One region of the Streptomyces roseifaciens genome, then DNA from elsewhere that is predicted to be linked to it. Evidence: predicted binding sites of a transcription regulator. Region 1 holds the regulator's gene; the other holds the start of a gene.
What was found. Region 1 encodes HrcA, which represses chaperone genes, less so after heat shock. Its sites were predicted from a motif close to TTNGCACTCNGNNNNNCNGAGTGCNAA; they were not measured.

Region 1 (6,776 bases):
GACACCCGATTGTTCGTGCCGAGCTTCCGATAGATCCGTTCCAGGTGACGGTTCACCGTGTGGGGCGAGATCGTCAGCCGGCGGGCGATCGCCGCGGCGGTGAGGCCTTCGGCCAGCAGGCCCAGTACGGTGACTTCCCGCGGCGTCAGATCGCTTCCGACGGCCGGGACGATCGCGCTGCGCAGGCGGCGCAGTTCGTACACGTGGTTGGCCATGGTCTGGATGACCGGCTGCATGCGGGTCAGGAAGGCGAGGTCCCGGTCGCCGAAGTCGCCGCGGCGGCCCACGAGGGCGACGCACATCTTGCCGTCCTCGCAGGCGAGGGGGACGCCCACCTGCTGGGTGACGCCGAAGTCCCGGCGCGCTTCCCGGTACCACTGGGTGTTGCGCCAGTCGTCGCAGATGTCGGTGATCTTCACCGGGGCCTGCTCGGTCATCCCGTACTCCAGGAGCGGGTGGCCTTGAAGGATCCGCCGTTCGACCAGACCGTCGACGATCTTGGTCAGGGCGTCCGGTGCCCAGCCCCGTACCGATCCGGTGCCTTCTGCGATCCGTACTTCCGAGAACGTCGCCGAGTCGCAGCCCAGCGAGTCCAGCAGCTCCCGGGCGATCAGGTGCCAGGCAGAGCCCAGGTCCTCGTGCTCCAGGACCGCGACGACCAGGTCGAGCATGCGCCCGTAGTCCCGTGTGCGGAGTTGTGCTGCCATGGCAGAGCTCGCTCCCCCCTCGTGACCCCCGTCATCCTCATACTTCTCGAAGTCGTCTTACGCGCGCCTGCGGCGCACCACCCGCGGCGCACCACCCGCGGCCCGCCGCCCGCCGCCCGTCAGGACCAGCGTCCCGTACGCCCCAGCAGCAGCGCAGCGGCAGCCGTGCCCGCGGTCGATGTGCGAAGGACGCTGGCGCCCAGGCGGTACGGCTGGGCGCCGGCCTCGGCGAACGCCGCGAGCTCCTCGGGGGAGACGCCGCCTTCGGGGCCGACCACGAGGACGATGTCGCCCGTCGCGGGCAGTGCGGCCGTGGCGAGCGCAGCGCTGTGGCCCTCCTCGTGGAGGACGGCGGCGAAGGCGGCGCCGGCGAGCAGCCCGGCGACCTGGCGGGTCGTCATCGGCTCGGCGACGTCGGGGAAGCGGAGGCGGCGGGACTGCTTGCCGGCCTCGCGGGCGGTGGCGCGCCACTTGCCGAGGGACTTCAGGCCCCGGTCGCCCTTCCACTGGGTGATGCAGCGGGAGGCGGCCCAGGGGACGATCGCGTCGACGCCGGTCTCGGTCATGGTCTCGACGGCGACTTCGCCGCGGTCGCCCTTGGGCAGGGCCTGGACGACGGTGATGCGGGGTTCGGGCTGCGGCTCGGAGCGTACGGACGTCACGGCGACGTCGAGCCGGTCCTTGCCCTCGACGGCGGCCACGGTGCCGAAGGCGCCATTGCCCTGACCGTCCGTCAGGCCGATCTCCTCGCCGACCCGGAGGCGGCGGACGGAGACCGCGTGGCGCCCTTCGGGGCCGTCGAGGGGGAAGACGGTACCGGGGAAGACCCCCGTCAGGGCGTCCTCCTCGACCAGGAACACCGGCGCTGTCATGACTCGCTCCCTCGCATTTCGCTCCCCCGCGTCTCGCTCCCCCGTACCGTGCCCCGCTCCCCCTGCGTCGATGTGTCCCGTGCCGCGTCGAGTTCGGTGATGAGCGTCTCGATGAGCGCGGCGGCGGGCAGGGGCCGGACGAGCCGGTGGCCCTGGCCGGCCCACAGGGCCATCGCCTGCGGGTCGCCCGCTTGGGCGGCGGCCTTGCGCAGCCCTGCCGTCAGGTAGTGGACCTGGGGGTAGGCGGCGGGGGCGTACGGGCCGTGCTCGTGGATGAAACGGTTCACCAGCCCGCGGGCGGGACGGCCCGAGAAGGCCCGGGTGAGCTCCGTACCCACGAACATCGGGTCGGTCAGGGCTTGTTTGTGCAGGGCGTGGGCGCCGGACTCGGGGCAGGCCAGGAAGGCGGTGCCGAGCTGCGCGGCGCTCGCGCCCGCGGCGAGGACGGCGGCTATCTGCTCGCCGCGCATCAGCCCGCCGGTGGCGATCACGGGGAGGTCGACGGCGTCGCGGACCTGGGCGAGCAGGGACAGCAGGCCGAGGCCCGCGCCCGCGCCGTCGGCGTGCGGGTCGTCGCGGTGGGTGCCCTGGTGGCCGCCGGCCTCGATGCCCTGGGCGCACACGGCGTCCGCACCGGCGTCGCGGGCGGCCAGCGCCTCGGCGGCCGAGGTGACGGTGACGACGGTCAGCGTGCCGGCGGCGGCGAGGGCGGCGACGGCCTCGCGCGAGGGGCAGCCGAACGTGAACGAGACGACCGGCACGGGGTCGTCGAGGAGGATCGCGAGCTTCGCGTCGTAGGCGTCGTCGCCGCCGTGGTCCCGGTCGCCCAGCGGCGTCTCGTACCAGGCGGACTCGCCGGCGAGCTGCTCGGCGTAGACCTCGACGGCCGCCGGGTCGGCGGCGGGTGGCTGCGGCATAAACAGATTCACACCGAAGGGTGCGGCGGTGCGGGCGCGAAGCTGCTTGATCTCTTCGTACATCGCCGCGGGCGTCTTGTAACCGGCGGCCAGGAAGCCGAGGCCGCCGGCCTCGGACACCGCGGCCGCGAGGGCGGGCCCGGAGACGCCGCCGGCCATGGGCGCCTGCACGACCGGGTGCCGGCACAGGCCGGTGAGCGCGGAGGCCACCCTGGGTTCGTATGCCATGACCACATCGTGTCACAGACCATGTCAATCACCGGACGGGCTCGATCCGAGCCCGTCCGGTGAAAAAGACCACACAGGTGCGTAGAGGACCAGGGGGAAGCGGAGCGCTCAGCGTCCGTCCCCGGCCCAGCGCCTACCGCCCGTTGAACGCATCCTTCAGCCGCGAGAACAACCCCTGCTGCCCGGGCTTGAACTCGCCCATCGGCCGCTCCTCGCCCCGCAGCTTCGCCAGCTGCCGCAGCAGCTCTTCCTGCTGCGGGTCGAGCTTGTTGGGGGTGATGACCTCGACGTGCACGACGAGGTCGCCCCGGCCGCCGCCGCGCAGGTGCGTGACGCCGCGCTGGTGCAGCGGGATCGACTGGCCCGACTGCGTGCCGGGCCGGATGTCGATCTCCTCGACGCCGTCCAGGGTCTCCAGCGGCACCTTCGTGCCGAGGGCCGCGGCCGTCATCGGGATGGTGACCGTGCAGTGCAGGTCGTCACCGCGGCGCTGGAAGACCGTGTGCGGCTTCTCGTGGATCTCGACGTACAGGTCGCCGGCGGGGCCGCCGCCGGGGCCGACCTCGCCCTCGCCCGCGAGCTGGATCCGGGTGCCGTTGTCGACACCGGCCGGGATCTTGACCGTCAGGGTGCGCCGCGAGCGGACGCGGCCGTCGCCGGCGCACTCCGGGCAGGGGGTCGGCACGACGGTGCCGAAGCCCTGGCACTGCGGGCACGGCCGGGAGGTCATGACCTGGCCGAGGAAGGAGCGGGTGACCTGCGAGACCTCGCCGCGGCCGCGGCACATGTCGCACGTCTGGGCGGAGGTGCCCGGGGCCGCGCCCTCGCCGCTGCAGGTGGTGCAGACGACGGCGGTGTCGACCTGGATCTCCTTGGTCGTCCCGAAGGCGGCCTCGTCGAGGGTCACTTCGAGACGGATCATGGCGTCCTGGCCGCGCCGGGTGCGCGAGCGCGGGCCGCGCTGCGACGCCTGTCCGAAGAAGGCGTCCATGATGTCGGAGAAATTGCCGAAGCCCGCGCCGAAGCCACCGGCGCCGCCACCGCCGCCGGACGCGGAGAGCGGGTCGCCGCCGAGGTCGTAGACCTGCTTCTTCTGCGGGTCCGAGAGCACCTCGTAGGCGGCGTTGATCTCCTTGAACCGCTCCTGCGTCTTCGGGTCCGGATTGACGTCCGGGTGCAGCTCGCGGGCGAGGCGGCGGAAGGCCTTCTTGATCTCGTCCTGCGAGGCGTCGCGCCGTACGCCCAGGACCGCGTAGTAATCCGTGGCCACTTACGACTCCGCCAGGATCTGTCCGACGTAACGTGCCACTGCGCGTACCGCTCCCATCGTTCCGGGGTAGTCCATGCGGGTCGGTCCGACCACGCCGAGTTTGGCGACTGCCTCGTCGCCCGAACCGTAGCCGACGGCGACGACCGATGTGGAGTTCAGTCCCTCGTGAGCGTTCTCATGGCCGATGCGCACCGTCATCCCGGAGTCCTTGGCCTCGCCCAGCAGCTTCAGCAGCACGACCTGCTCCTCCAGCGCCTCCAGCACGGGCCGGATGGTGAGGGGGAAGTCGTGACCGAAACGGGTGAGATTGGCGGTGCCGCCGATCATCAGCCGCTCCTCGGTCTCCTCGACCAGCGTCTCCAGCAGGGTGGCCAGCACCGTAGAAACGGTTCCGCGGTCCTCCTGCTCGAAGGACTCGGCCAGATCCGCCACCAGCTGCGGGACGTCCGTGAACCGGCGGCCCACGACACGGCTGTTGAGCCGCGCGCGCAGATCCGCCAGGGAGGTCTCGCCGATCGGGGCCGGGCAGTCGATCATGCGCTGCTCGACCCGCCCGGTGTCCGTGATCAGCACGAGCATGACGCGGGCCGGAGCCAGCGAGAGCAGCTCCACGTGGCGCACCGTCGAACGGGTCAGCGACGGATACTGCACCACCGCGACCTGCCGGGTCAGCTGCGCCAGCAGGCGGACCGTGCGCCCCACGACGTCGTCCAGGTCGACGGCGCCGTCCAGGAAGTTCTGGATGGCGCGCCGCTCCGGCGTCGACAGGGGCTTGACGCCCGCCAGGCGGTCGACGAAGAGCCGGTAGCCCTTGTCGGTCGGGATGCGGCCGGCGCTGGTGTGCGGCTGGGCGATGAAGCCCTCCTCCTCCAGCGCGGCCATGTCGTTGCGCACCGTGGCCGGGGAAACACCCAGCCGGTGCCGCTCGGTGAGGGCCTTGGAGCCGACCGGCTCCTCTGTGCCCACATAGTCCTGGACGATGGCGCGCAACACCTCGAGCCTGCGTTCGCTCAGCATCGCGCGCACCTCCAAGTCCAGACCGTCTTACGGGGCCCGTTCCTGGCACTCAGCAGTCACGAGTGCCAAAGCCCTCCAGCCAGTGTACGGCCGTGCACCACAGGCAGGGCAAGAGCCGTCCCCGCCGCGTGCCCGCGGCAGGACGCCGGACGGGCAACCGTACCGCGCTCCCGCTAGCGTCCTGGTATGGACAGCGGTCAGCAAGGCCAGGGGCATGCAGCACGGTGGGAGCGGCTCGCGCCGGGCGTCGCGCGCCGCCGAATGCCGACGTGGGACGCCACCGTCGGGGCCGTCGCGGGCAGTACGGGCGTGCTGCTCGTGGACACCGGCTCGACGGTCGCGGAGGGCGCTGAGCTCGGGCGCGAGGTGCGCGAGCTGTTCGGCCGGGAAGTGACGCATATCGCTCTGACGCACCCCCACTTCGATCACGTCTTCGGCACGGCGGCCTTCCCGGGCGCGGAGGTGTACGGGGCCGTGGGCGCCGCCGAGCTGATGCGGCGCGAGCGCGAGGAGCTGCGCCTGGACGCGGAGCGGTACGGGCTCGCGCCCGGGGCCGCCGCGGAGGCCGCCGAGCGGCTGGTCACGCCCCGGCACCCGGTCAGCGGGGAGCTGACGCTGGACCTGGGCGACGGGCCGCGGGTGCTCCTCGCCAACCTCGGGCCCGGCCACACCGCGCACGACCTGGCGGTCTTCGTCGCGGGCTCGGGCGGGGCGCCCGAGGTCGTCTTCTGCGGGGACCTGCTGGAGGAGTCCGGCGAGCCCCAGGCCGGACCGGACGCTCTCCCCCACCGGTGGCCCGCGGCCCTGGACCGGCTGCTGGCGCTCGGCGGCGAGGACGCGCTGTACGTGCCGGGGCACGGGGCGGTGGTGGACGCGGCGTTCGTACGGGCGCAGCGGGACGCCTTGGCGGCACGCTTCGGCGTGTCCCGGGAAGAATGATCGCCATGCGCAGCAGACAGTACGGACCGGACCTGACCCCTCCGTGGAAGCGGAACACGCCCGTGCCCGAGGTGCCGGCCGAGGCCGACCTCGTGGTCGAGGAGGTCACCACCGGTTTCTGCGGGGCGGTGATCCGGTGCGAGAAGACGGCGCAGGGGCCGGTGGTCACCCTTGAGGACCGCTTCGGCAAGCACCGGGTCTTCCCGATGGAGCCTCGCGGCTTCCTCCTGGAGGGGCGCGTCGTCACCCTCGTACGCCCCGCGGGTGCGGCACGCGCTCCCCAAGGGCCCGCGCGGACGGCCTCCGGCTCGATCGCCGTCCCCGGGGCGCGCGCACGCGTCGCCCGGGCGGGCCGCATCTACGTGGAGGGCCGCCACGACGCCGAGCTCGTGGAGCGGGTGTGGGGCGACGACCTGCGCATCGAGGGCGTGGTCGTCGAGTACCTGGAGGGAATCGACGACCTCCCGGCGATCGTCCGCTCCTTCGCCCCCGGGCCGGACGCCCGGCTGGGCGTCCTGGTGGACCACCTCGTGCCCGGCTCGAAGGAGTCGAGGATCGCGGCGGAGGTGACGGGCGATCACGCGCTGGTCGTGGGTCACCCGTACGTGGACGTCTGGGAGGCGGTGAAGCCGTCGTCCGTGGGCATCCGGGAGTGGCCGCGGGTGCCGCGGGGGCAGGACTGGAAGACGGGGGTGTGCCGGGCACTGGGGTGGCAGGAGAACACGGGCGCCGCGTGGCAGAGGATCCTTTCGGGCGTGCGCTCGTACAAGGATCTTGAGCCGGAGTTGCTGGGACGGGTGGAGGAACTGATCGACTTCGTGACGGC
Region 2 (6,776 bases), 3.1 Mb from region 1:
GCGCCGAACCCGTCGTCGCAATGGTCGTTCGGCGGGAAATACGACTGACCGGAACGAATGCCGCCGTCAGCCGGAGTCGCGGGCGAGTTCGAGTGCCAGGGTCTGCAGGATCTCCTCCGTCGGCGCCTCGGGCGTCGTCTCGTCGTAGGCGTCCGCGACCGCCTCGAAGGCCAGCATCAATCCGCTGATCAGCGCGCTCATGGGCGCGGAGAGCTGGTTCAGCACGGCGAGTCCCACCTCGCGCGCCTCCGCGCCGACCGGCACCATGAACTCGTCCGGGATCACCTCGCCGAGGAGGGACGACACGTAGTCCGTCCCCACGCCGCCGCGCAGGGCCGTGAGCGCCGCGATGGCCTTGAGTTTGATCTCGTTCTCGTTCAGGTTCTCGGTCATGGGGTGAGCGTAGGAGGAACATCCCCTCCTTCCTCGTCGCCCATGCCGGGTTACCCGCGGACCACTTGCGCGCGGACCGCTCACCCGCAGCCCGCTTACCCGCGGACCTCCCGCCCCAGCAGCATCACCGGCGCGCCCGCCGCCCGGGTCAGCACGATCACGCAGGAGTTCGGTCCGGCGAGCTTCAGCTTCCTGCGGAGGTCCTCCGGCTCCACCGCCGAGCCCCGCTTCTTGATGACGGCGACGCCGATGCCCCGCTCCCGCACCACGGCTTTGAGCTTCTTCAGGTTGAACGGGAGGACGTCCGTGATCTCGTACGCCGACGCGTAGTCCGTCGCCCGCAGCTCGTCGCTCGTCACGTACGCGATCGTCTCGTCGATCAGCCCGCCGTCGCCCAGCGCGGCCGCCACGTCCGCCACCAGGTGCGCGCGGATCACGGCGCCGTCCGGCTCGTACACGTACCGCCCCACCGGTCGTACCGACGGGTCCGGCAGCCCGGCGCCCACCAGCGAGTGCCCGCCCGGCAGCAGCGTCGCCCGCCGCGCGCCCGGCGCCGTGCCGAACCACAGGACGGCCTCCTTCACGTCGCCCCCGTCCGAGATCCACTCGGCCTCGGCGTCGTCCGGGATGGCCTCGTGAGGCACCCCGGGAGCGATCTTGAGGGCCGCGCGCGGGGCCTTCCGGGCGGCTTCGATCGCCCACGACAGCGGCGGCGAGTACGCCTCCGGATCGAAGATGCGGCCGCGTCCGCCCCGTCGCGCCGGGTCGACGAACACCGCGTCGTAGCCCGAGGTGTCCACGTCGGCGACGTCGGCGCAGCGCACCTCGATGAGGTCGGACAGGCCCAGCGCTTCGGCGTTCGCGCGGGCGACCGCGCAGGTCAGCGGGTCGCGGTCGACGGCGAGGACGCGGATGCCCAGCCGTGCCAGCGCGATCGCGTCGCCGCCGATGCCGCAGCACAGGTCGGCCACGGAGCGGACGCCGAGCGCGGCGAACCGTCCGGCCCGGTACTCGGCCACGGACCGTCGCGTCGACTGCTCCACGCCGTTCGGCGTGAAGAACATCCGGTACGCGTCCTCCGCCCCGAACTTCGCCACCGCCCGCTGCCGCAGCCGGGCCATGCCGAGCGCCGCCGAGACGAGCTCCGCGGGGTGGTCGCGGCGCAGCCGGGTCGCCGTGGCCAGTTCCCGGGCGGGGTCGTGGTCGCGCAGCCCGGCGAGCAGGCTGCGGCCCTCGTCCGTGAGGAGGGCGGTGAAGGCGGCGACGGCGGCCGCCGACGCGTCCGGCTCGTCCCGGTCGTTCGGCTTGCTCGGCTTGTTCGGTTCGTTCTGTGCTGGCACCCGGCCATTCTTGCCCAGCCCTGCTCCCCGGCCCTCCGACAGGCCGCCCTTCTGCCCGGCTCGAACACATGCACAACAATCGGAGGTGTGAGCTCCCCAATATCCGGCCCTGTACGCGCCCGCATGCCGGCCCGCGTGTCCGCCCGCACATCCGTCCGCGCCGCCGCCACGGGCGCGGTGATGCTGGCCCTGCTCCTCAGCGGCTGTTCCGGCTCCTCCTCCGGCGGCGGCAAGGGGGAGGCGTCCGCGTCCCCCGCTCCGCGTACGGACGCGGCGTCCTCGCCCTCGGCCTCCGCCGTCCCGGACGCCGCCGCCTACCGCCGCTGGGGCCTGGACAAGCCGCTCGCCGCGCCGCCCGCCCCGCCGGCCACCAGGCTGACGGATGCGATGAGGACCGGTGCCACGCCCAAGGTGATCCGGCGCGTTCCGACCGACGACAAGGTCGTCTTCCTGACCTTCGACGACGGGGCGGAGAAGGACCCGGAGTTCGTGAAGATGGCCAGGGACCTGAAGCTGCCCTTCACGATGTTCCTCACCGACGACATCGCCCGCGCGGGCGGCGGCTACGGCTACTTCGAGCAGCTGCGGGGCGAGGGGAACCGCAACGGCATCCACAACCACACCCTCTCCCACCCCAACCTCCGCACCCTCTCGGCCGACGCGCAGCGCCGCGAGGTCTGCGGCCAGCAGGACGTCCTGGAGAGGCGGTACGGCAGCAAGCCGCCGCTGTTCCGGCCGCCCTACGGCAACTACAACGACGCCACCCTCGCCGCGGCCGGCAGCTGCGGGGTGAAGGCGCTGCTGCTGTGGGAGGCGACGATGCAGATCAACGACATGCGCTACGCGGACGGCGGCAAGCTGCGCTCCGGCGACATCGTCCTCGCCCACTTCCGCGGCCCCTCGGAGCTCAAGGGCACGACCATGACGCAGATGGTCGCCAACATGCTGCGCAGCATCGAGCGGCAGGGGTTCACCGTGGCGCGCCTGGAGGATTACGTGTAGGGCCGTGTGCACGGAGCTCCGTGCGCACAGAGCACCGTGCGCACGGAGCGCCGTACGCGCCGCATGGGAATCCGGAGGATTACGACCCGCGGCCCGCGGGCAGATCCATCTCCGCGCCGGAACGCCGGGGCGCGCCGCCCCGACCGGCCGGGTGCTTACCCCCAGGGGTGAACTGCAAGCTCGCCGCACGGCGAATTGGCACTCCGCTTGACCGAGTGCTAACCGCGTCATAGTCTCGGCTCCGTTGGCACTCTCCACCCGGGAGTGCCAAACGCAGCGACGGGAAATCCGGCACCCGCGACGACGGATCCTCCTGGTCGCCACCTCAGACAGATAACCCCGTGAATCTCCGAAGGGGGAGGTCGGATCGTGACGACCGCCAGCTCCAAGGTTGCCATCAAGCCGCTCGAGGACCGCATCGTGGTCCAGCCGCTCGACGCCGAGCAGACCACGGCCTCTGGCCTGGTTATTCCGGACACCGCCAAGGAGAAGCCCCAGGAGGGCGTCGTCCTGGCCGTGGGCCCGGGCCGCTTCGAGGAGGGCAACCGTCTTCCGCTCGACGTGAACGTCGGCGACGTCGTGCTCTACAGCAAGTACGGCGGCACCGAGGTGAAGTACAACGGCGAGGAGTACCTCGTTCTCTCGGCTCGCGACGTGCTCGCGATCATCGAGAAGTAATTCACCCCGTTTGATGTGATCTGCGCCCTGGTTCCCGTGTGTATGTGCCGCCGGGGTCCGGGGCGCGGTTCGTTTGAGAGGACTTGAAGCAACCATGGCGAAGATCCTGAAGTTCGACGAGGACGCCCGTCGCGCCCTCGAGCGCGGCGTCAACAAGCTGGCGGACACGGTCAAGGTGACGATCGGCCCCAAGGGCCGCAACGTCGTCATCGACAAGAAGTTCGGCGCCCCGACCATCACCAACGACGGCGTCACCATCGCCCGCGAGGTCGAGATCGAGGACCCGTACGAGAACCTCGGCGCCCAGCTCGTCAAGGAGGTGGCGACCAAGACCAACGACATCGCGGGTGACGGCACCACCACCGCGACCGTCCTGGCCCAGGCGCTGGTCCGCGAGGGTCTGCGCAACGTCGCCGCCGGCGCCTCCCCGGCCGCCCTGAAGAAGGGCATCGACGCCGCGGTCAAGGCCGTCTCCGACGAGCTGCTCGCGACCGCCCGTCCGATCGAGGACAAGGCCGACATCGCCGCCGTCGCCGCCCTGTCCGCCCAGGACAAGCAGGTCGGCGAGCTCATCGCCGAGGCGATGGACAAGGTCGGCAAGGACGGTGTCATCACCGTCGAGGAGTCGAACACCTTCGGTCTGGAGCTGGACTTCACCGAGGGCATGGCCTTCGACAAGGGTTACCTGTCGCCCTACATGGTCACCGACCAGGAGCGCATGGAGGCCGTCCTCGAGGACCCGTACATCCTCATCCACCAGGGCAAGATCTCCTCCATCCAGGACCTGCTGCCCCTGCTGGAGAAGATCATCCAGGGTGGCTCCTCCAAGCCGCTGCTGATCATCGCCGAGGACGTCGAGGGCGAGGCCCTCTCCACCCTCGTCGTCAACAAGATCCGTGGCACCTTCAACGCCGTGGCCGTCAAGGCCCCGGGCTTCGGCGACCGCCGCAAGGCGATGCTGGGCGACATGGCCACCCTGACCGGCGGCACCGTCGTCGCCGAGGAGGTCGGCCTCAAGCTCGACCAGGTCGGCCTGGACGTGCTGGGCTCCGCCCGCCGCGTGACCATCACCAAGGACGACACCACGATCGTCGACGGTGGCGGCAACTCCGAGGACGTCCAGGGCCGCGTTGCCCAGATCAAGGCCGAGATCGAGGCCACGGACTCCGACTGGGACCGCGAGAAGCTCCAGGAGCGCCTCGCCAAGCTCGCCGGTGGCGTCTGCGTCATCCGCGTGGGTGCGGCCACCGAGGTCGAGCTCAAGGAGAAGAAGCACCGTCTGGAGGACGCCATCTCCGCGACCCGCGCCGCGGTCGAGGAGGGCATCGTCTCCGGTGGTGGCTCCGCGCTCGTCCACGCCGTCAAGGTGCTCGAGGGCAACCTGGGCAAGGAGGGCGACGAGGCCACCGGTGTCGCCGTCGTCCGCCGCGCCGCCGTCGAGCCGCTGCGCTGGATCGCCGAGAACGCCGGCCTCGAGGGCTACGTCATCACCTCCAAGGTGGCGGAGCTCGACAAGGGCCAGGGCTTCAACGCCGCGACCGGCGAGTACGGCGACCTGGTGAAGGCCGGCGTCATCGACCCGGTCAAGGTCACCCGCTCCGCCCTGGAGAACGCCGCGTCCATCGCGTCGCTGCTGCTCACGACCGAGACCCTGGTCGTCGAGAAGCCGGCCGACGAGGAGCCCGAGGCCGGTCACGGCCACGGTCACTCGCACTGACGCCGAGGCACTGCCCCTGAGGCACCGCCTCTGAGGCGCTGACCTCACGCCGCACAGCGGCCGCAGTCGGAGCCCGGCACCCCTGGTGGGTGCCGGGCTCCGGCCGTTCGTCCGGCCGTCCGGCCGTCCGGCCGTTCGTCCGGCCGCTCACGGGTGCCCGCGGTTCACACCGGCCCCGCCTCCAGCTGCCCCATCAGCCGCATCAGGTCGTAGAACCACCAGCTCTCGGCGATCTTCCCGTCCTGGAAGCGGAAGACGGTGGTGCCTGTCATGAGCACTTCCTGCCCGGTGGGCTGGTGGCCCATGAAGTCGCCCTGGTGCGTGCCCCGCCAGGTCCAGCGCGTGGCGACCTCGTCGCCGTCGGCGATCTGGGAGTGGAGGGTGAAGGCGAAGTCGAACGCCTCCCGCCAGCCTTCGACGTCGGAGCGGATGACGTCCCGGCCGGTCATGTCGGGTTCGGCCTTGCCCATGTCGTGGTCGCGGTGGTCGGCGGCGAAGAGCTCCTCGATCAGGCCGAGATTCCCGTCCCGCGCCACCTCGTCGAAGAAGCGGCGGGCCGCGGCCTTGTTGAGCTGCTCGTCGCGGACCACGTCCAGGTCGGTGAAGGTCGGCATCCCGTCGCAGAGCGCGACCATCTCGGCGAAGATCCGGTCGGTCTCGGGGAGCTTCGAGTTGCGCATCGCGTCCTCGTAGGAGGGGAACTCCACGATCTCCACATAGTGGTCGCCCTGCGCGCGGTCCTTGCCCACGATCGAGTGCGTGGCGGTGCGCTTCCCCTCGGTCGCGGCGAGCCAGTCGTCCATCAGCCGGTTCATGTCGTCGTACCGGCTCGTCTTGCAGTCGATGATCTGTACGAAAGTCATGGCGCCTCCCGGGTGATATATCCAGGTTAGTCCTGAATGGATCACCCGGGAGGGCGGGATTCTCCGCTGCAGCGGAGAAGGCGCGCTACTTCGGCCCGTACTTGCGGCCCGTCGTCGACGACGCCCGCGACACCACCCTGCGCGGCGCCAGCTTCATCAGGCCCGTCATGGCCTTGTACCGCGGGTCGGGCACCGACAGCGTCTTGCCCTGCGACAGGTCCCGCAGCGCGGCCGTCACCACCTTGTCGGCGTCCAGCCAGAGCCAGCCGGGCACGTTGTCCGTGCCCATCCCGGCGCGCTGGTGGAACTCGGTCCGTACGAAACCGGGGCACAGCGCCATCAGCCGCACCCCGTTCCCGGCCAGGTCGCGCGCGGCGCCCTGGGTGAACTGCACGACCCAGGACTTGCTCGCGCCGTACGTGCCGCGCGGGACGAACGCGGCGATCGACGCCACATTGATCACCGCACCGCGCTTGCGCTCCCGCATCCCCTCGGCCGCCGCGGACGTCAGCCGCAGCACCGCCTCGCAGTGCACCTTGAGCATCTTGAGCTCGTCGGCGAGGGGCACCTCCAGATAGCCGCCCTTGTTGCCGAACCCGGCGTTGTTGACCAGCAGGTGCACCGGGCGCTCGCGGTCGCGCAGTCGCGCCTCGACCGCCTCGATGCCCTCCTCCTCGGCGAGGTCCGCGGGCAGGACCTCCACCTCCACGCCGTGCCGGTCGTGGAGCTCGGTCGCATGGCGGCCGAGCCGCTCCTCGTCACGGGCCACGAGTACGAGGTCGT

Region 2: the regulator HrcA is predicted to act here: its motif matches at 2,931-2,957, upstream of groES (co-chaperone GroES).

The regions. Positions count from the first base shown of each region.
Region 1 covers NZ_LNBE01000004.1:424,536-431,311, reverse strand. Annotated here, with positions in the region: gene AS857_RS41535 (helix-turn-helix transcriptional regulator) at 1-707, opposite strand, end outside; gene AS857_RS18980 (16S rRNA (uracil(1498)-N(3))-methyltransferase) at 827-1,579, opposite strand; gene AS857_RS18975 (nitronate monooxygenase) at 1,576-2,706, opposite strand; gene dnaJ (molecular chaperone DnaJ) at 2,858-3,994, opposite strand; gene hrcA (heat-inducible transcriptional repressor HrcA) at 3,995-5,011, opposite strand; gene AS857_RS18960 (MBL fold metallo-hydrolase) at 5,198-5,950, shown strand; gene AS857_RS18955 (DUF3097 domain-containing protein) at 5,956-6,776, shown strand, end outside.
Region 2 covers NZ_LNBE01000004.1:3,532,724-3,539,499, reverse strand. Annotated here, with positions in the region: gene AS857_RS32910 (hypothetical protein) at 67-393, opposite strand; gene AS857_RS32905 (class I SAM-dependent methyltransferase) at 489-1,616, opposite strand; gene AS857_RS32900 (polysaccharide deacetylase family protein) at 1,869-2,735, shown strand; gene groES (co-chaperone GroES) at 3,105-3,413, shown strand; gene groL (chaperonin GroEL) at 3,508-5,130, shown strand; gene AS857_RS32885 (ester cyclase) at 5,295-5,993, opposite strand; gene AS857_RS32880 (SDR family NAD(P)-dependent oxidoreductase) at 6,079-6,776, opposite strand, start outside.